2 linked regions of the Luteolibacter yonseiensis genome follow. The protein of the gene in region 1 binds, or shares a complex with, the protein of each later gene. Links are inferred from orthologs where the notes say so. Each region holds a gene or a part of one and is shown in the gene's direction. Other genes may lie near its edges.

Region 1 (7,912 bases):
TGGAATTCCGGGGACCGGACGCGGTCAGGTTTCTGAACGGCCAGCTCACCCAGGACGTGCGCAAGGTCGTGGGCGGCGGCCTCTCACTTCCATCCTGCGTCACCGACGCGAAGGGGCGGTTGCAGTTCCGCGTCACACTTGTTGAAGGTGCTGAAGGAGCACTCTGGGTGGCGGGCTTGCAGGGAAACGCCGGGGATATCGAAGCGCGGCTCACACGCTATCTCATCGCGGACGATGTGGAGGTCGCCGATCTCACCGGGAAATATTCATTGTGCCATCTCATCGGTCCGGAGACGGAGGCTCCTGCCGGAGTGCTTGTACGTCGATCGGACCGCTACGGGGTTCCCGGCTGGGACTGGTGGTTGGCCTGCCCGGAAGACGAACTAAAGCTCGAAGCCACGACGTTCGCCGACGCGGAGTTGGAAGCCTTGCGCATCCGTAACGGAGTTCCCGCCTGGGGAACCGAACTCGGTGAAGGGATGCTGCCGCCGGAGGCCTTGTTGGAAAACACCGACATTTCGTATCAGAAAGGATGTTACATCGGCCAGGAGGTGATTTCCCGGATCAAGTCCGCCGGAAAGGTGAACAGGCGGCTCACGCGTTTCGTATTTGCCGGGGAAGTTCCTCTCTCCGCCGGCCCCTTGGAAAACGGCGCGGGCGAGATCACGAGCGTCTCACCTCTCGTTGAAAACGGCCTGCGCCATGCCCTCGGTTACGTGAAACGCGGTGCGGCGGAGTTGTTTTACAAGACGGAAACCGGCGAAATCGTTCCCGTGGGACTTCCCTGAGCGAGTTTGTTCTTTGCTGCCGGGTGATTTGCCGGGAGTATGGTCGCGATGATTCTGAAGTGGTTTTTCATGGCCAGCGGTGTCGCGAACATATCGCCGCTGTTCGCCCTGCTGACTCTGGTGCTGGTGCTCGCGGTCCTGATTTCACTGATACTGGTGAAATTCAAACAGAGCCTTTTGGTCGGCTATCTTTTGAGCGGTGTCCTGATCGGCAACGTCGGCCTGATGTGGGTGACGGGAATCGACAAGGGGGATGCGGTGATCATGAACTTCGCGGAGATCGGCGTGGTCCTGCTGATGTTCACGCTGGGCATCGAGTTTTCGCTGAGCGAGTTCAAGCACCTGTGGCGCACCGCCCTGATCGGGGGAGGACTGCAGGTGGGAATCACTGCGGGCATCGTGGGACTCGTGGCCGCGGCGTCCGGCTTTCCCACCGCGGACAGCATCGTCTTCGGTGTCGCTGTGGCGCTGAGCTCCACGGCGGTGGCGATGATGTCATTCCAGGATCTCGGCCAGCAGAACAATCCCGGAGCACGCGCGAGTCTGGGCATCGCGTTGTTCCAGGACATCCTGGTGATCGTGTTTTTCCTGGTGATGCCCGCGCTTTACGGACAAGGGGAGGGATCGGTGGCCGGGCAGATAGGAAAGGCGTTGCTCAAGGGAGGATTGTTTCTGGCGGGGGCCTGGCTGCTGGGCCGCTACGGTCTGACGCCGCTGCTGCATGCCGTGGCGAGAACACGGAGCCGGGAGCTTTTCACCCTGACGGTCATCGGGCTCTGCGCAGGCGTCGCATTCGCTGGCGGAGCCTTGAACCTCTCGCTCGCGCTCGGTGCCTTCGCGGCCGGGCTGGTGGTGAGCGAGTCGATCTACAGCCATCGGATATTGTCCGACATCCTTCCGTTCAAGGATCTGTTTCTCGCGATCTTTTTCATTTCGGTGGGATTGCTCATCGACCTGTCCACCATTGCTTCGGACTGGGGGCGAGTCCTGTTGGGGAGCGCGCTCATCTTGATCCTGAAAAGTGTGGTTGTTTTTTCGGTGTTGAAATGGATCAGGATCCCGGGACGTCCGGCGTTGCTTGCGGCCGGCAGTCTCGCCAGCACAGGGGAATTCTCACTCGTGCTCATCGGCAAGGCCGGCGGGTATCGTCCGTTTGATCCCGGAACCGAGCAGATGCTGTTGGTCTGCACCGCGGTGACGATGGCTGTCGTGCCATCGCTGATGCGCGGTGCGGGACCGTTGGGAAAATGGCTGGAGAAAAAAGGAGTGATGGGTGTCAGGAAGATCGCGCCGGAGGGGATGACACCGGCAAAGGCGATCAAGGGAATCACCGACCACGCCATCATCTGTGGCTACGGTCCGGTGGGGAAATCGCTGAATGAGGCGCTGAAACGCTGCGGCGTGGACACCCTCGTGATGGAGCTCAATTCCGACACCGTGCGCGCGTTGAAAAGCGAGGGGCAGCCGGTGCTCTTCGCGGATGCGACCCATTCGGAAGCGCTGGATCTGGCGGGAATCAAACGCGCGCGGTTGGTGGCGTTCACCTTTCCATCGGTGAGGACCACTTCGATCGCCGTCCCGCTGGTGCGGGAGAGGAACAGCGGAATCTTCATCTTCGGCCGGGCAAAATTTTCCGGAGAGGTAAAGATCCTGCGGGAACTGGGCGTGCAGGTCATCCATGATGAACGCGAGAGCGCGGTGTCCATGGTGCGTGCGGCCCTCTCGTCGTACCAACGCGAGGATGTCGATCCCGAGGAGGTCGTCGGTGATACGATGGAGGCTTGATATTTTCTCCCGGGGATTGCTTTTTTCTAGGGTTTGTCCTGCGGCTTCCGCTAAGAACCTGCGCGTGGCACTACTTCTGGCGATCGAATCTTCCTGCGATGAAACCGCGGTGGCGATCATCCGTGGCCACACCGGAGAGGCGGCGGAGGTTGTTGCTTCCGAAATCTCGTCGCAGATCCCGCTCCACCGCGAACACGGCGGCGTGGTGCCCGAACTCGCCTCGAGGAACCACTCGCTGCACCTGCGGGGATTGGTTGAAAAGGCATTGTCGGACGCGCGGGTGACCATGGAGGACATCGATGCCTTCGCAGCGACCACGGGGCCGGGTTTGGCGTCATCCCTGCTCATCGGCAGCACCGCGGCCAAGGGCATGGCCTGTGCCATGAAGCGGCCTTTCCTTGGAATCAATCACCTCGAAGGGCATCTGCTGTCTCCATTCCTCGACCGTACCACGGTGCCTCCCCACATCGCGCTCATCGTTTCCGGAGGGCACACATTGTTGTTGGACGTCACGGGTCCGGGAAGCTATCGGAAACTCGGCAGCACCCGCGACGACGCGGCGGGCGAGGCCTACGACAAGGTCGGCAAGATGCTGGGCCTGCCTTATCCGGGTGGACCGGAAATCGAGAAAGCCGCGCTCGGCGGAAATCCGAAGGCATACGATTTTCCCCGCTCGATGCTTCATGAACCGCATCTGGATTTTTCCTTTTCCGGTCTGAAAACCGCCGTGCTCTACACGCTTCAGAAGGAAACTGGCGAGCTGCCCGTCGCCGATCTGGCCGCTTCGTTCCAACAAGCGGTCATCGAGATCCTCGTGAAAAAGACCCTGCGTGCCGCCAGGCAGGCGGGAAGAAAACAAATAGCCCTCTCCGGCGGTGTCAGCCTCAACAAGGCGCTCCGTAATGCCTTTTTCGCGGCGGGGCAAAGCGCGGGTGTGGAGATCTCCGTCGCTCCGCCGGTTTTCTGTACGGATAACGCGGCGATGATCGCCTTCGCCGCGCTTCTGCGCCATCTCGCCGGGGAATCATCCGCACTTGATGGCGACATCCATCCGAATTTGCCGCTGGTCTAACGCTCCGTCGTGTGCCCTTATAAGGGCATACCCGATGATTTATAAAACACTGGTTTTCGACTTCGACGGCACCATCGCCGATACGCTTGGTGAGACACGCCTCATTTTCAACCGCATCGCTCCGGACTATGGCATCCGCGAGGTGGCGGAACACGAACTCGACCACCTGCGCCACCTTTCGCTCAAGGAATTGCTCGACCATCTGGAGATTCCGAAGCGCCGCGTGCCCGCGCTCATTTCGAGAGGGACCGGCATGATGCGGTCGAACATCACCCAGCTCAAACTGATAGAAGGCATGCCGGAGGTGCTCACGGAGCTGCGCCGCCATGTCCGTAGTTTCGGCATCCTCACCTCGAACGCGACCGCGAACGTGGACCTTTTCCTGCGCACGCACGGCCTGCGCGACCAGTTCGACTTCATTTCCTCCACCTCCAAGCTCACGGGGAAATCGAAACATCTCAAGGCCATCCGCAAGACGTTCTCATTGCGTGAAGGGGAGATGCTCTACATCGGGGACGAATTGCGCGATGTGAAAGCCTCGCAAAAGGCCGGCATCCCCATCGCAGCCGTCACCTGGGGGTTCAACTCCCGCGAATCCCTCGCCGCCGCGGAGCCGAATTACCTGTTCGACCAACCGTTGGATTTCCTCAGCCTGCTCACCGAGTGCTGTTGAATCAACAGATTGACAGCGGAGGGGCGGGGGAGGCAACCTTCCCGCATGTCGGAAGATAAAAGCCCCTTGGAAAAAGACGAAGCGGACGAATCCACGGACTCCGCGTCCACGAACGATTGCGCGCCGGCCAAGAGCAACCTTCCACCCGCGGTCGCGCTTGCGTTCATCATCATCGCGCTGCTCGGCGTGCTGATCGTGATGGTTTTGAAAAGCGGTGCGCTGGGCACGTCCTCGTCCTCCCATGACAACCGTCTCGCGTCGCTCCAATCCGATCTGGACGCGCGCCGCGCCGAGCTCAACCGGCAACGTGCCGCGATGGGACTTTCCCCGCTCGAAGGAGGTTCTGAACCTATCGAGGACATTGCCGGACGCTTGAAAAAAGACGCAGATTCATTGGTCGCGCTTGCGGCAAGGTTCCAGCAGATGCTTGCGGAAAAGGATACGGCGCTCACCGCGAAAAATGCGGAGCTGATCGGCTCTGAAAAAACACGGATCGCCCTCACTTCGGAGAACACCCGTCTCCAGACAGAGCTGAACCGCGCGCTCGCAAGTGGTTCGGATGTCGAGCTGCTCCGCCGTGATCTCGCCAGCCTCCGCACCCAGCGTGACGCCCTCTCGGAAGAACTCGCCGCCGCCAAGCTCAAGATGCAGAACTCGAGCGGTGCCGTTTCCGCGGATGATTTCGCCGACCTGAAACGCCGTTACGACGAAACACTGCGGGCCAAGGAGTTTTTCGAAGCCCGTGTCAAGGAACTCGAAGGCGATCTCTCGAAAGCCAAGCTCTTCGCCAGCTCGGAAAATGAACTGCTGCCCGCCGCCGTGGAGCTGTTCCGGCAACTCCGGGTTTTGGAAGGGAAATCCGATTCGGACATCAGCGCCGCCTACAGCAGCTTCGGTGTCGATCTCGGAGCCAACGTGCTCAGCAAGTTCACTTTCGCCACGGGTTCCTCCGCCCTCACGCCCGCCGATGAGGAAATCGTCCGCAACGTCTTGTCCGAGATTCCCGATGGCGACTTGTTGTTTGTCGTAGGCTATGCCTCCGAAACGGGAAATGTGGACGGCAACCGGGCACTCTCTTCCGACCGTGCCACCGCCGTCGCGCAGTATTATTCCAGCATCAAGCGCCCAACCCAGTTGGTCCAGGCCGTCTATCTCGGCCAGACGGACCGTTTCAGCAGCAAGATTCCGGAGCGGAACCAACTCGTTGAGATCTGGCGTATCCGTAAAAAGTGAGCCGCGCGGCGGAACCGCTCATCTCCACAGCTCGCAAGCGTGTGCGGCGAACCCCGCACCAAATGCGGTGAGCCACAGTCTCCGGTCTTGCGGGCGATTGGCCGACAGCCGGCGCTCCAATGCGAAGAGCACGGCGGGGCTGCTCATGTTTCCGAAGTCCCGCAGCACTTCGCGGGTTTCGGCCAGCTCGAACGGCAGCACGCTTTCCAACGCTTCGACGACATCGCGCCCGCCGGAGTGGGCGAGCACCTGATCCGGTTCGCCTTTCCTCAAGGCATACAACCCCGCCACCGCTTCCGCCGCCAGCCCCGGTACCGAACGGTGGAGCTGGTTTTTAAGTTTTCCCTGTGAATTCACGAAGCGCACCTTCTCGCGATCTTCGGGCCGATGGGTGGTCGTGAAATGTCCCGCCTGCCAATCGCCCGGAGCGCCTTTGTTGGTCCAGACCGCCGCCGCCGCGCCGTCCCCGAAGAGGCAGAGGCTGATGAGTACTCCGGGGTCGTCGTTGGCAAAAAAGGCCGCGGAACAAACCTCCACCGCCACCGTCGCTACCACCGCGCCCGGATTCGCCGCGAGGAACCCCTGCGCGGCACGCATCGTCGGGATGGCCGCGCCACAGCCAAGGCCGACGATGTCCGAGAGATACGCGTCGTGCCTCATTCCTGTCAGTTCCGCGATGTGGCTGGTCAATCCCGGGCAGAGATAACCCGTGCAGGTGCACACGAACAGGGCGTCGATTTCCGACGCACCGTGCCCGGACCGGCGGAGGGATTCTGACAAGGCCTTCATGGCAAGAACGGGGGCCTCCCGCTCGAAGCGTTGGTTCAACTCCTCCGCATCCGAGCCAAACGATTCGCCGACGGTTTCCAACGCGAGATTCCGGGAATCGATGCCGGAGGTGCCGCCGGTCAGGATTTTTTCCAACAGTCCTGCCGATCTCGGTTTCAAGCGTGGGAGCAGCTTGCTATCCCGCATGGCGTCCCAACACGTTGTCTGGGTGAATGAGTTCGGAGGGACGGCGGTGGCGAGGGAGCGGAGATACATGAGGAGGTCTAACGAATCAGGGAGAGCATCGGCTGGAACGGCAACAGACGGGCGGAAGCCAGGCATTGCAACAGGGATCTTCCGGACCGTCCCAGCAGGAGGGGGTGTAGCGCGCCCGCCACCGCGAGACGGCGGCGGAATTTACCGGACACGGCGGCACGCACGGCTTCCGTGGTTTCCTGCCAGGATCGTCCGTCGCGCGACCATGCGGCAAGGGGGGCGACAGCAAGCTCGGCCGCTTGGAACGCCATCGACATCCCGTTTCCCGTGAATGGAGGAATCATGCTTTCCGCATCTCCGAGGGCAAGCATGCCGGGGATGGGGATCTGCCGCCCAAGCTGGAATCCAGCGACCGCGGAAAATGAACGTTCACGATATTCGGCACTTCTCAGGTGTTCTGCCAGCGCCTGGTTCCCGCCGGCCTCCAGATAGGCGGGAAGCAAACCCGGTCCCTCGGCACGGATCGACCGGTCGAGGCGGAACAGCCCGCAGGCATTCGTCCAGCCATCCTCGACGCCCGCAAGTCCGGCGTAACCATTGGTTCCGCAGTGCATCTCCAGATCCTCTGATAACGGCAGACCCTTCACGTGCATTTTGAGGCCGATCCAGGTGCCGTTCGTCGGGCGTCTGCCGGCCGTCCAGACAAACCCTTCCCGCGCCACGGGCTTGGCACGCACGTTTGTCCTGACAACCGCTCCCGAGCCGACCGCGTGATTCCGCAGCCGCTCATCCAGAAGATGGCGTGAAATACCCAGTGCCGGGGTTTTCAACCGCGCACGGTGGATCAGTTGCCCTTGATTATGCCATGCGAGCGAGTGGTGGAAACGCGCGTCCGCGAACAGTTCCGCGACGCCAAGCCGGGAAAGAGTGTCATCTGTCACTCCGGAAATGAATTCCCCGCACACGCGGTGGCGCGGGTAGTTTCCCGCTTCCAGCACGGTGACGGCCACCCCTTGCGCACGCAAGGCACAGGCGAGCGACAAGCCGGCCAGACCTCCGCCTGCGATGGTGATTTCACGGTTCAACCGCGCCAGAATACCACGTGTCTCGCTCCGCGCCACGTGGAAGATTCACGGCATTGCCAGCGCCCCGTCTCCAGACCCATGCCCTGGCGTATTTCTCCCTGCCTGAATCCGCCGGTGATGCTCACATGCATGTCATGCCGCGTCACCCGGTTGATCCACGGATGCATCAGTCCGCCAAGAACATGTGGCAGGCGCGCGCGGTCCGGTTCGCAGAATACCAGAACCTCGAACCGGTCGACCCAGCGTCCCAACCGCATCAATGCCTCGCCTTCAAAATGATGGAGAAACAGGT
Region 2 (8,018 bases), on another replicon or contig:
TTGAAACGGAGCTTCATGCGGCGCGCCTGATAGTCGGTGAAGCACGAGCAGCTCGAGACTTCGAGGTATTTGCCGTGGCCGGGAGCCCAGACCTCGATGTCATAAGTCTTCGCCGACGAGAAGCCGATGTCACCGGTGCAGAGCTCGATGGTGCGGTAGTGCAGTCCGAGTTTCTGAAGGATGGACTCGGCGTGGCCGGTGAGCTGCTCCAGCACTTCGAATCCATGGTCGGGGTGGACGATCTGGACGAGCTCCACCTTGTCGAACTGGTGCATGCGGATGATACCCTTGTTGTCACGCCCGGCGGAACCCGCCTCGCGGCGGAAGCACGGGGTGTAGGCGACCATTTTCACCGGCAGTTCGTTCTCGGCCAGAATGGTGTCGCGGTAGAGGTTCGTCACGGGGACCTCGGCGGTCGGTGCGAGGAAAAGGCTGTTCACACCATTTTCATCGGCATCTGTGCCATACATGTCGTCTTCGAATTTCGGCAGTTGGCCGGTACCCTCCATGCACTCGCGTTTCACGAGGTGCGGCACGTTGACTTCCTCGTAACCATTGGCGGTCTGGGTATCCAACAGGAAATTGATGAGCGCGCGCTCCAGCCTCGCCCCTTTTCCGCGATAGACGACGAAGCCCGAGCCGGCGGTGCGGATGCCGTCGTCCCAATTCACCAGACCGTGCTTGAGCGCGAGCTCGACGTGGTCCTTCGGTTCGTTGAGTTCCGGTTTGGCTCCCCATTCACGCACGACGGGGTTCGCGGTTTCGTCACTGCCGACGGGGCACGCGTCGTGCGTGAGGTTCGGAATGTTCAACAGCAGCTCCGCCTGGCGGAGCGATGCCGCCTCCGTCTGGACATCGAGCGCGGTGATCTGCTCGTTGATGCCGCGGACCTCGGCCTCGATGGCGGAGGTATCCTCACCCTTGCCCTTGAGGATGCCGATTTGTTTGGAAATGGTCTTGCGCGAGTTCTGGAGCTGCTGCTTGGAAGTCTCGGCGGTGCGGCGTGCCTCGTCGCAGGCGAGCACGTCGTCAACAAGCTTCCAGTGATCGCCACCCCGGTTTTTGAGGCGATCTTGAATGGCGGCGGGATTTTCGCGGATGACGCGGATGTCGAGCATGGCGGCGCGACTGTCGCGGGCGATGGGGTGGTGAATCAACGCGAATTTTCAGGAAATGCGTCAGCCCCGGAGGCATGCGGGCGGACAACCGCGTTTTTCAAATCGACTTCCGCAGGGGTTTCCGCTTCCAAAAGGCGGATGCAAGGACGTGCGACATCTCCTGAAGCGATGGAAGACCTGGGCCGTGCCGCCGCGGGGTTGGCGGGGCCGGGCAGCGTCTTCGCCCTCGTCGGCGGGCTGGGGGCGGGAAAAACGCATTGGACGAAGGGTTTTGTCGCGGCGGCGGGGTCTTCCTCGGTCGTGACCAGTCCGACCTTCGGTCTGGTGCATGAATATCCCGGTGGCCGGTGGCCGGTGTTTCACCTGGATTTCTATCGGCTGGAATCCGCCGATGAGCTGGTTGCGCTCGGGTGGGACGAGTATCTGGACCAAAATGGAGTGATCATCGCCGAGTGGGGGGACAAATTTCCGGAGTTGCTGCCGCCGGAAACGGTCTGGCTGCAATTCTCCGTCGATCCGGATGGCGGCCGGACGGTGCGGGAGATAAGGAATTAGAGACCGGTGGTCATCGCCTGATTCGCGACATTGCCCACGCCCTCCACCACGCGTCCGGCGGAACGGGCCAGGGCACCGGGCAGGCCGCAGGAATTCAGGGACAGCAGGAGCGCCGCAAGGGAGAGGGTCTGGAGGGTTCGTTTCATGAGTCCGGGATCATGACCAGTGCCGACCCGGAGTCAAGCCGGCTCGCCGGGCTCGAAAAACAGCGTCAGTTCGTGGCGGTTGTAGGTGAGATGGGTTCTCGCGAACAATTCGAGTCCGGAGGATCGCGCGATGGCGACGGCCCCGGAGTAAAGCTCGTTCATTTCCGCAAGGCCGGTGACGCCCGGCGTCTTGAGGGTGAAAATGACAATCCCTCCCGGATTCAGATTCGCTGAAAGCCGGGCGACCTGGCGGATTGCCTCGAGCGCGTCTCCGTTCATGTCGGAAAGGATGGCGTCATAGCGCATGCGGGCGTCCGGCCTGAACGCGGCCACGTCCATGAGGGCGAAACGCAGTCCCTTGACCTTGTCCAAACGCTTGTCGAGGGGCGCGCGGTCGATGGCCGTGACCTCGTAGCCGCGGCCCAGAAGTTCGGAGGTCATGCCGCCGGGGCAGGCTCCGAGTTCGAGCCAGTGGCTGCCCTTTGCCGGCGCGGCGCGGTGCATGAGCAGGTAGTGGAGAGCCTCGGCGATTTTCGCGCCCGCCCGGCTGATGGTGTCGGGGCTGTTCTGGCTGATGTATTTCGTACCGCCCGGATAAAACCCGTTGGCATCTTTCGGACTCCGCATGCCGCAGAAGAGGCCTTCTTTGCCAATCAGGCAGAAAAGCGTCTGCCGGCGGCTGTCCTGCGCCTCCACCTCCTTGAAGGCGGCGACGGCTGGCGGGAACAACTGGAGGGCGCGGCCGCGGAGATTCGAGGCGAGGGTCTTGTAATAACGGTTCGTCGCGCTCGGATCGAGCTGGCCGATGAACACCGCCTGCGGGTTCCTATGGGCGAATTTGCGAAACATCGCCTGTGCGGCTTTTTCCACAAAGCCTTCCATCTTCTCCGGGTTGCACGGCCAAGCGTGCTCGACAGGCAGGTTCCACCTTACCAACGCGGCGGACTGTGACCGTGTGACCGCCTCCGGATCCGGAAGCTGGATCAGGTAATACTCCGTTCCCAGCTTTTTGGAAAGCTTCCCATCGAGTCCTTCCACAATGTCATCCGCGTGGTCGGCGAAGACTTCGGAAATACGGACCAGCCAACCGGCGGGTGATGAGGTGGGAGCGGAGGAATCCAAAATAGAGGTCACTTTCTGCGGGAGAAGTAGCGGACTGTCGCAGGTCAGGCAATGCCCGTTGTCGGATTGTCCGCGATGGGGATTCATCCCACGTTTCTCAGCTCCACCTCGCTGATGAACGCGGGAGGAATCTGGTAAATGTTTCTCGCAAGCCAGATCTCCGCCTCCGCGCGGGTTTTGAAAATCCTCATACGGTCGGTGGCGCGCATCCAGTGGCACAACATCCGCACGGCCCCGTGCGTGGCCGAATGGGTCACCACATAGGCGAGCCAACCGTGTGAACGGCTGGGGCCATGGCGCATCACGAGGGCGAGCCGCAGGATCTCGTTTGCGGAAATGTCCAGATCCGCCTCGCTAAAATCGATCAAACCATGGAAATCCGCACGCCAGGCCGGATCCGCCGCGATGCTGCACTGGACCGCTTTCAGATCCGCCAATCCGGTTTTGCCGTGGTATTTTTCAATGCGCAACCGACGGTCGTTGTCGATCCAATAGCTGCCCACCGCATCCAGGCAAGAATCATAGGTTTGTAAAAATCGCATGGTGCCCGGACTATCACATCCTGCGGCGGACCGCCCGCGTAAAAATCAAAAACCAGACGATTCCGTCCGGTCAGCGGCTCAGGTCTTCCTGATACATCAGGCGGAATCCGCTCTGGTGGAGGATGGCCACCGCGAATTCGTAGTCCTCGACGTGCATCGCAAGCATCGACTGTCCTTCGGGGCAGGGGAGCAGGGCATAGGCGAAATCGATGTTTGTCTCCGCGATCATGAGGGAATCCAGGCACTGGAGGAGGCCAGGGCCGGCTTCGCGCATCGCGACGACGACCAATTCACAGGTGGTATGCGGGATGCCTTTCTCAATGAACAAATGTTCCGTCGCCTCCGGATCGGAGACGACGATGCGCGCCACCGTGGCATCGCGCGAGTCCTGCACGCTGAGTCCGATGACTTCGATGGCCTGCGAGCGCAGGAGCTTCACCATGGCGGCGAGCGCGCCGGCACGGTTCGGCAGCAGGACGGAAAACTGGCGGACGGGCTCGCCGTGGTCAATGATGGTATCGGACTCCATGGCGGGCAGGCTATCTTACCCGCGGGGGCCGCGCAAGGGGATCGTCCGGACAGAGCCGCTGGCTACGTCCTGGATCACCATCTGGTTCGGGCGGACGTCGGAAATGAAATATTCCGAGCCATCCGTCGCCCTGAAGCGTTGTCCGGGAGTGGCAAGGTAGCGTCTGCCCGTCGCGGCGTCTTCCACCAGTGCCACGGGATCATGCGAGTTCGCGGGCACGCCCGAAATCCATTCGCGGGTGCTGCCGGTGGTCTCATCCCTTACCTGCACCGTCGCGATTTCCTCTGGAAGGCCCTGGCTCACCTTGCCGGATTCCATACGCTTCCGGACCTTGACGACGAGGAGGTTCGTTCCCGGAATGAGCGCTCCCGTCCTGACCTTCACCTCGCGGTCGCCGTTCCTCGCAAGGCTGACGGTGGCGGTGTCGCCTTCCACTTTTTTCACACTCACCGGCGTTTCCGTTTCCCGGTAGTGGCGCATTACGAGCGGGGGCATGTCGAATGTCGTGCCGGGGGGCGGGCCGCTTGCGGATGTTTTTGCAGAGGTTCCGGAGCTGGAAACCGGAGTGCTGAGTGTTTCTCCGTTGATCGGGATGGCGTGATCGTGGGCGGGCTTTGCGGATGTGGGCCGACCTGTCTCATTTTCCGCTGCAGGAGGTCCGGCGTTGGCGGCGTCCACGTAACTGTCCATGGATTCCGCGATCTTCTCGGGTGTTTCCAATACCAGCTCATCGGCATGGGGTTCGCGGGAAATCCGGGTGGCGATCTCCGGGTAGCCCGCAGCGGTGGCGATGTCCACCGCGGTGCGGTTGTCCGCGTCCCTGGTGTAGCGGCTCGACCCCAGTTCCAGCAGCAGTTGCACCGCATCCGCATGACCGTTTTCCGCCGCGACCATGAGGGGAGTGCGCCCGTCGTCCATGCGGGTGTAAACGGAGGCGCCGAAGTTTGTCAGCGAGTCGATGACATCCGTACGTCCGACAAGCGCGGCGAGCAGGATCGCGGAATCGAGGCTTTCGCGATCATACGCGGCGAGTTCCGCCACCGATCCGGGCCTGCCTTCGCGCACCGCGAGCATGAGCGGTGCGAATCCATCCTTGTCCTTCAAGGTGGGGTCCGCGCCCTGGCGCAGCAGCCAGTTCACCATCTTCGTTTGATTCGCCACCACCGCCACCATCAGGGGCGTGCGGTCCGCGTTACCGCGCTGATCCACGGGAAGCTTGCGATTCAGGAGGAACTCCGCCGATTTCTCCGCTCCCTCCCGCGCGGCGATGTGAAGGGCCGAGTCGCCATCCGCGTTCCGGGCGTCGGCGTGGAATCCCGCGGCGATGAATTTCTGCAAGGCGGCCCAATCGTTCTGGGCGCTCGCCCGGAACCAGCCCTCGGCGGTGAGTTGGTAGCCGGCCTCTTTCAAATCCGCCTTCTCGACGTCCCCCGGCTTGTTGCAGGAAACGGGAAGCACCGCGATGGCAGCGGTGAATGCCAGGCGTGCAAATTTCCCCGGGAATCCGCTCATGAAAAAGAGGATTACTACGGAATCCTAAGCATTCAACCCAGAACCTCGCGCGGTTTTCTCAATTCCCGTGATCCGGCAGATTCCCGAACGTATCACAAAGCGCACGTTGCAGCCGCAAAGCAACGCGCCAAACTCCCGATCGGAATCTTCCGAACGTGTTGCCGGGCGGGGATCAAGCGACAGGGCCTCCATCAGGACGGCACGCGCCCGTGGAGGGAGTTTCAAGAAATCCGCCCCGGCGTCGGGTGAGATTTCCACTGGCATTCGGAGCAAGGTCTCTTCCGCATATCCGCCCGCCGCTTCGGGAAGGGCCTCGGCATAGGGCAGGTAGGGTTTCACATCATAAACCGGCGTCCCGTCCACCAGATCCAGTCCGCCCAACAGCAGCACCGGGCCTTCGCTGTCGGTGAGATCCACCCCTTCGAATTTCACCAGGGAAAGTCCCAGCCCGTTCGGGCGGAAGGTCGAGCGGCTCGCAAACACGCCGACGCGCTGATTCCCGCCCAGGCGGGGAGGCCGGACGGTTGGTTTCCAACCTTGTCCGGCGGTTTCATGAAATCCGAAGATGAGCCAGAGATGTGAAAACCCTTCGATCCCGCGCACGGCTTCCGGGCTGCGGTACTCCGGGTGGAACACCAGCCTCCCCCAGGCGCTGGGACAGAGCCCCGGCTGGCGCGGGATCGCGAATTTCTCACCGAAGCACGAGCGGACGGTGGCGACGGGGCTGATGGTCATGGCGGCAGGAATCATGCTGTGAAAGCGACGCCACGACCAGTTCTTTCAGACGTTCCAACTACTTCCTACCCTTATCCAGCTTCGCGAGTTCGATGAGGGCGTCGATGCGGGAATGAACCCTGGAGTTCCCGCCATCCATCAGACAGACGACCACGATGATGTTGAGGAGATACTGGTATTCGCTGTTTGCGTTTGCCGCATACAGCAGGGCGAATATCAGGATCTTCCACAACCACTGCCACTTCGACAGGTGTGGTCGCTTGGCCGCTTCCTCGAGCCGGACGCGGTCGAGCGCTTCCTGCAGACGGCGTTCCTCGGCGAGAACTTCCCGATGCATGGGAAGATCGGAATCCGATGCATCGGGAGTGACGTGGTTCATTTCGTCTTGAAATGGACGCTGGTGCGGAGGACACCGCTCTCGCGGCGGCTGTGGACGGTGAGCTTGTCGAGGTCGCTGAGGATGTCGAGGGAGTCCTGGACGAGCTTTTTCTGGTCGGCGGAGATGGAGCCGCCGATGAGGTCGTTCGAGTTTTCCTCAAAGAGCTGATAGCTTTCCCGCGCGTATTTTTCGAGGGCCTTGAAGTTCACGTTGAAGTGGAAGCCCTGGCTGGTTTCTCCGCCCGCATCCGCCTTGGAAATGAGGTCGAGGGCCTGGGCCTTCGAACTGGAAGCCGCGTACCATTTGTCGCTGACCGTGACGGAGGGAAGGAAGTCGTCGGTGAAGAACGGCATGGGGAAGAACCAGGTGGTGCTGCCGTTTTTCTCGGAGCTGAGAGGCTTCTGCATCGGGATTTCGTTGCCGGTCATTTCACCGATTTTGGCTAGGGTGCCGGTCAATGTCGTGTTCATCTTATCCCACGAGCCGGAGAGCTTCGCGCGGTCGGAGACGGGGGCGATGACGGTGATGCGCGGGGCCTTCGCCTTGTCCACGACGACCTTCGGGATGTTCGGAACGGTCGGCAGGCCACCCTTCAGGTCGACGACGAGCGCGCTTTCCTTGCCAAGGCTGTTGCCGAAGTCATCGGTAAATGCGTCCCAGAGGGCGAGCAGGTCGGGGCGGAATTTGGAGTCGAACAGTTTCACCATTTCCTGATATTTGGCGGCTTCCTCGCCTTCCAGCGGCATCTCGCTGACCTTCAATGTCAGTTCGTAAGTGGTTTCCATGAGGGCCTCGAGGAATTCCCGTGACTTGGTGTCGTAGGCGGCATCCACCGACATGTTGGCGAAGAGGAAAACATCATCCCCGGCGCCGAGGTGCGCGAGCTTGTTGGTAGCTTTCCAGTCGATCATTCCCGAGTCATAGCCGCCGTAGGATTCGATTTTAAGACCTTCTTCGAAAAAGGCGGCGATACCGGATGCGTCGTTTCCGGCAAGCTTGCGGAGGGCTGCCTCACGTTCGGCGACGATGGTGAAGAGGGACTCGAGATCACGGGTGTCGCCAAGACCTTCTGAACCGGCGAGTCCGTCACGCAGTCCGTTGGTGAAGTCCGAGAAGCCACCGGCCGTCGCGATCAGTGTGTCCATCGATGCTTTCGCTCCGTAGGAGATCGCGGCAAGATCCTTGGACGCGTAGGCGTCCGTGAAGGCGAGCGAGTCGGTCGAGACGATGGAGCCCGCGAGGTCCGGGCTGAGCTTGAAGTCGTCCGCAGAACCGCCGAAGAAGAGGACCACATAATCTCCCACGGTGCCGCTGGCGATGATGATCTCTTTTTTGGCGACGATGGAAAGAAGCTGGTCCACCGTGGCGGCATCCAGGTTT

What was found.
Region 2: the proteins of tsaD (region 1) and tsaE are in contact, whole or in part, in a crystal structure (PDB 6N9A), measured with the Thermotoga maritima proteins. The link is inferred for Luteolibacter yonseiensis from one-to-one orthologs. Residues at the interface, in WP_004082750.1 of Thermotoga maritima: Cys10, Asp11, Arg49, His50, Leu82, Gly84, Gly135, Gly136, Glu154, Thr155, Leu156, Asp157, Asp158, Ser159, Glu162, Asp165, Lys166, Arg169, Leu170, Tyr175, Lys213, Thr214, Leu217, Tyr218, Gln221, Arg222, Asn324; in WP_004082108.1 of Thermotoga maritima: Leu37, Gly38, Lys46, Lys57, Val59, Lys60, Ser61, Thr63, Phe64, Thr65, Leu66, Met67, Val69, Pro71, Tyr82, Arg83, Leu84, Asp86, Asp88, Phe89, Asp93, Ile128, Asp130, Glu131, Arg134.

Annotation. Positions count from the first base shown.
Region 1 is NZ_JAENIK010000012.1:930,624-938,535, reverse strand. Bases 1,784-4,641 are described here. They hold tsaD (tRNA (adenosine(37)-N6)-threonylcarbamoyltransferase complex transferase subunit TsaD), read left to right. Parts: upstream 1,784-2,637; coding sequence 2,638-3,645; downstream 3,646-4,641. Other genes in these bases: JIN84_RS19600 (OmpA family protein), read left to right, coding at 4,364-4,641; JIN84_RS19605 (HAD-IA family hydrolase), read left to right, coding at 3,680-4,318; JIN84_RS19615 (cation:proton antiporter), read left to right, coding at 1,784-2,573. Also shown: CAF17-like 4Fe-4S cluster assembly/insertion protein YgfZ, read left to right, coding at 1-788; more of JIN84_RS19615, read left to right, coding at 828-1,783; more of JIN84_RS19600, read left to right, coding at 4,642-5,551; JIN84_RS19595 (beta-ketoacyl-[acyl-carrier-protein] synthase family protein), read right to left, coding at 5,570-6,595; JIN84_RS19590 (NAD(P)/FAD-dependent oxidoreductase), read right to left, coding at 6,604-7,620; JIN84_RS19585 (class I SAM-dependent methyltransferase), read right to left, coding at 7,617-7,912.
Region 2 is NZ_JAENIK010000011.1:906,497-914,514, forward strand. The notes cover bases 1-2,964. They hold tsaE (tRNA (adenosine(37)-N6)-threonylcarbamoyltransferase complex ATPase subunit type 1 TsaE), read left to right. Parts: upstream 1-1,256; coding sequence 1,257-1,673; downstream 1,674-2,964. Other genes in these bases: serS (serine--tRNA ligase), read right to left, coding at 1-1,118; JIN84_RS13650 (hypothetical protein), read right to left, coding at 1,670-1,819; JIN84_RS13655 (class I SAM-dependent methyltransferase), read right to left, coding at 1,853-2,964. In the rest of the region: more of JIN84_RS13655, read right to left, coding at 2,965-3,028; JIN84_RS13660 (hypothetical protein), read right to left, coding at 3,025-3,483; JIN84_RS13665 (hypothetical protein), read right to left, coding at 3,554-4,012; JIN84_RS13670 (ankyrin repeat domain-containing protein), read right to left, coding at 4,028-5,524; tsaA (tRNA (N6-threonylcarbamoyladenosine(37)-N6)-methyltransferase TrmO), read right to left, coding at 5,549-6,274; JIN84_RS13680 (hypothetical protein), read right to left, coding at 6,318-6,596; JIN84_RS13685 (hypothetical protein), read right to left, coding at 6,635-8,018. UniProt on the Escherichia coli protein: Required for the formation of a threonylcarbamoyl group on adenosine at position 37 (t(6)A37) in tRNAs that read codons beginning with adenine.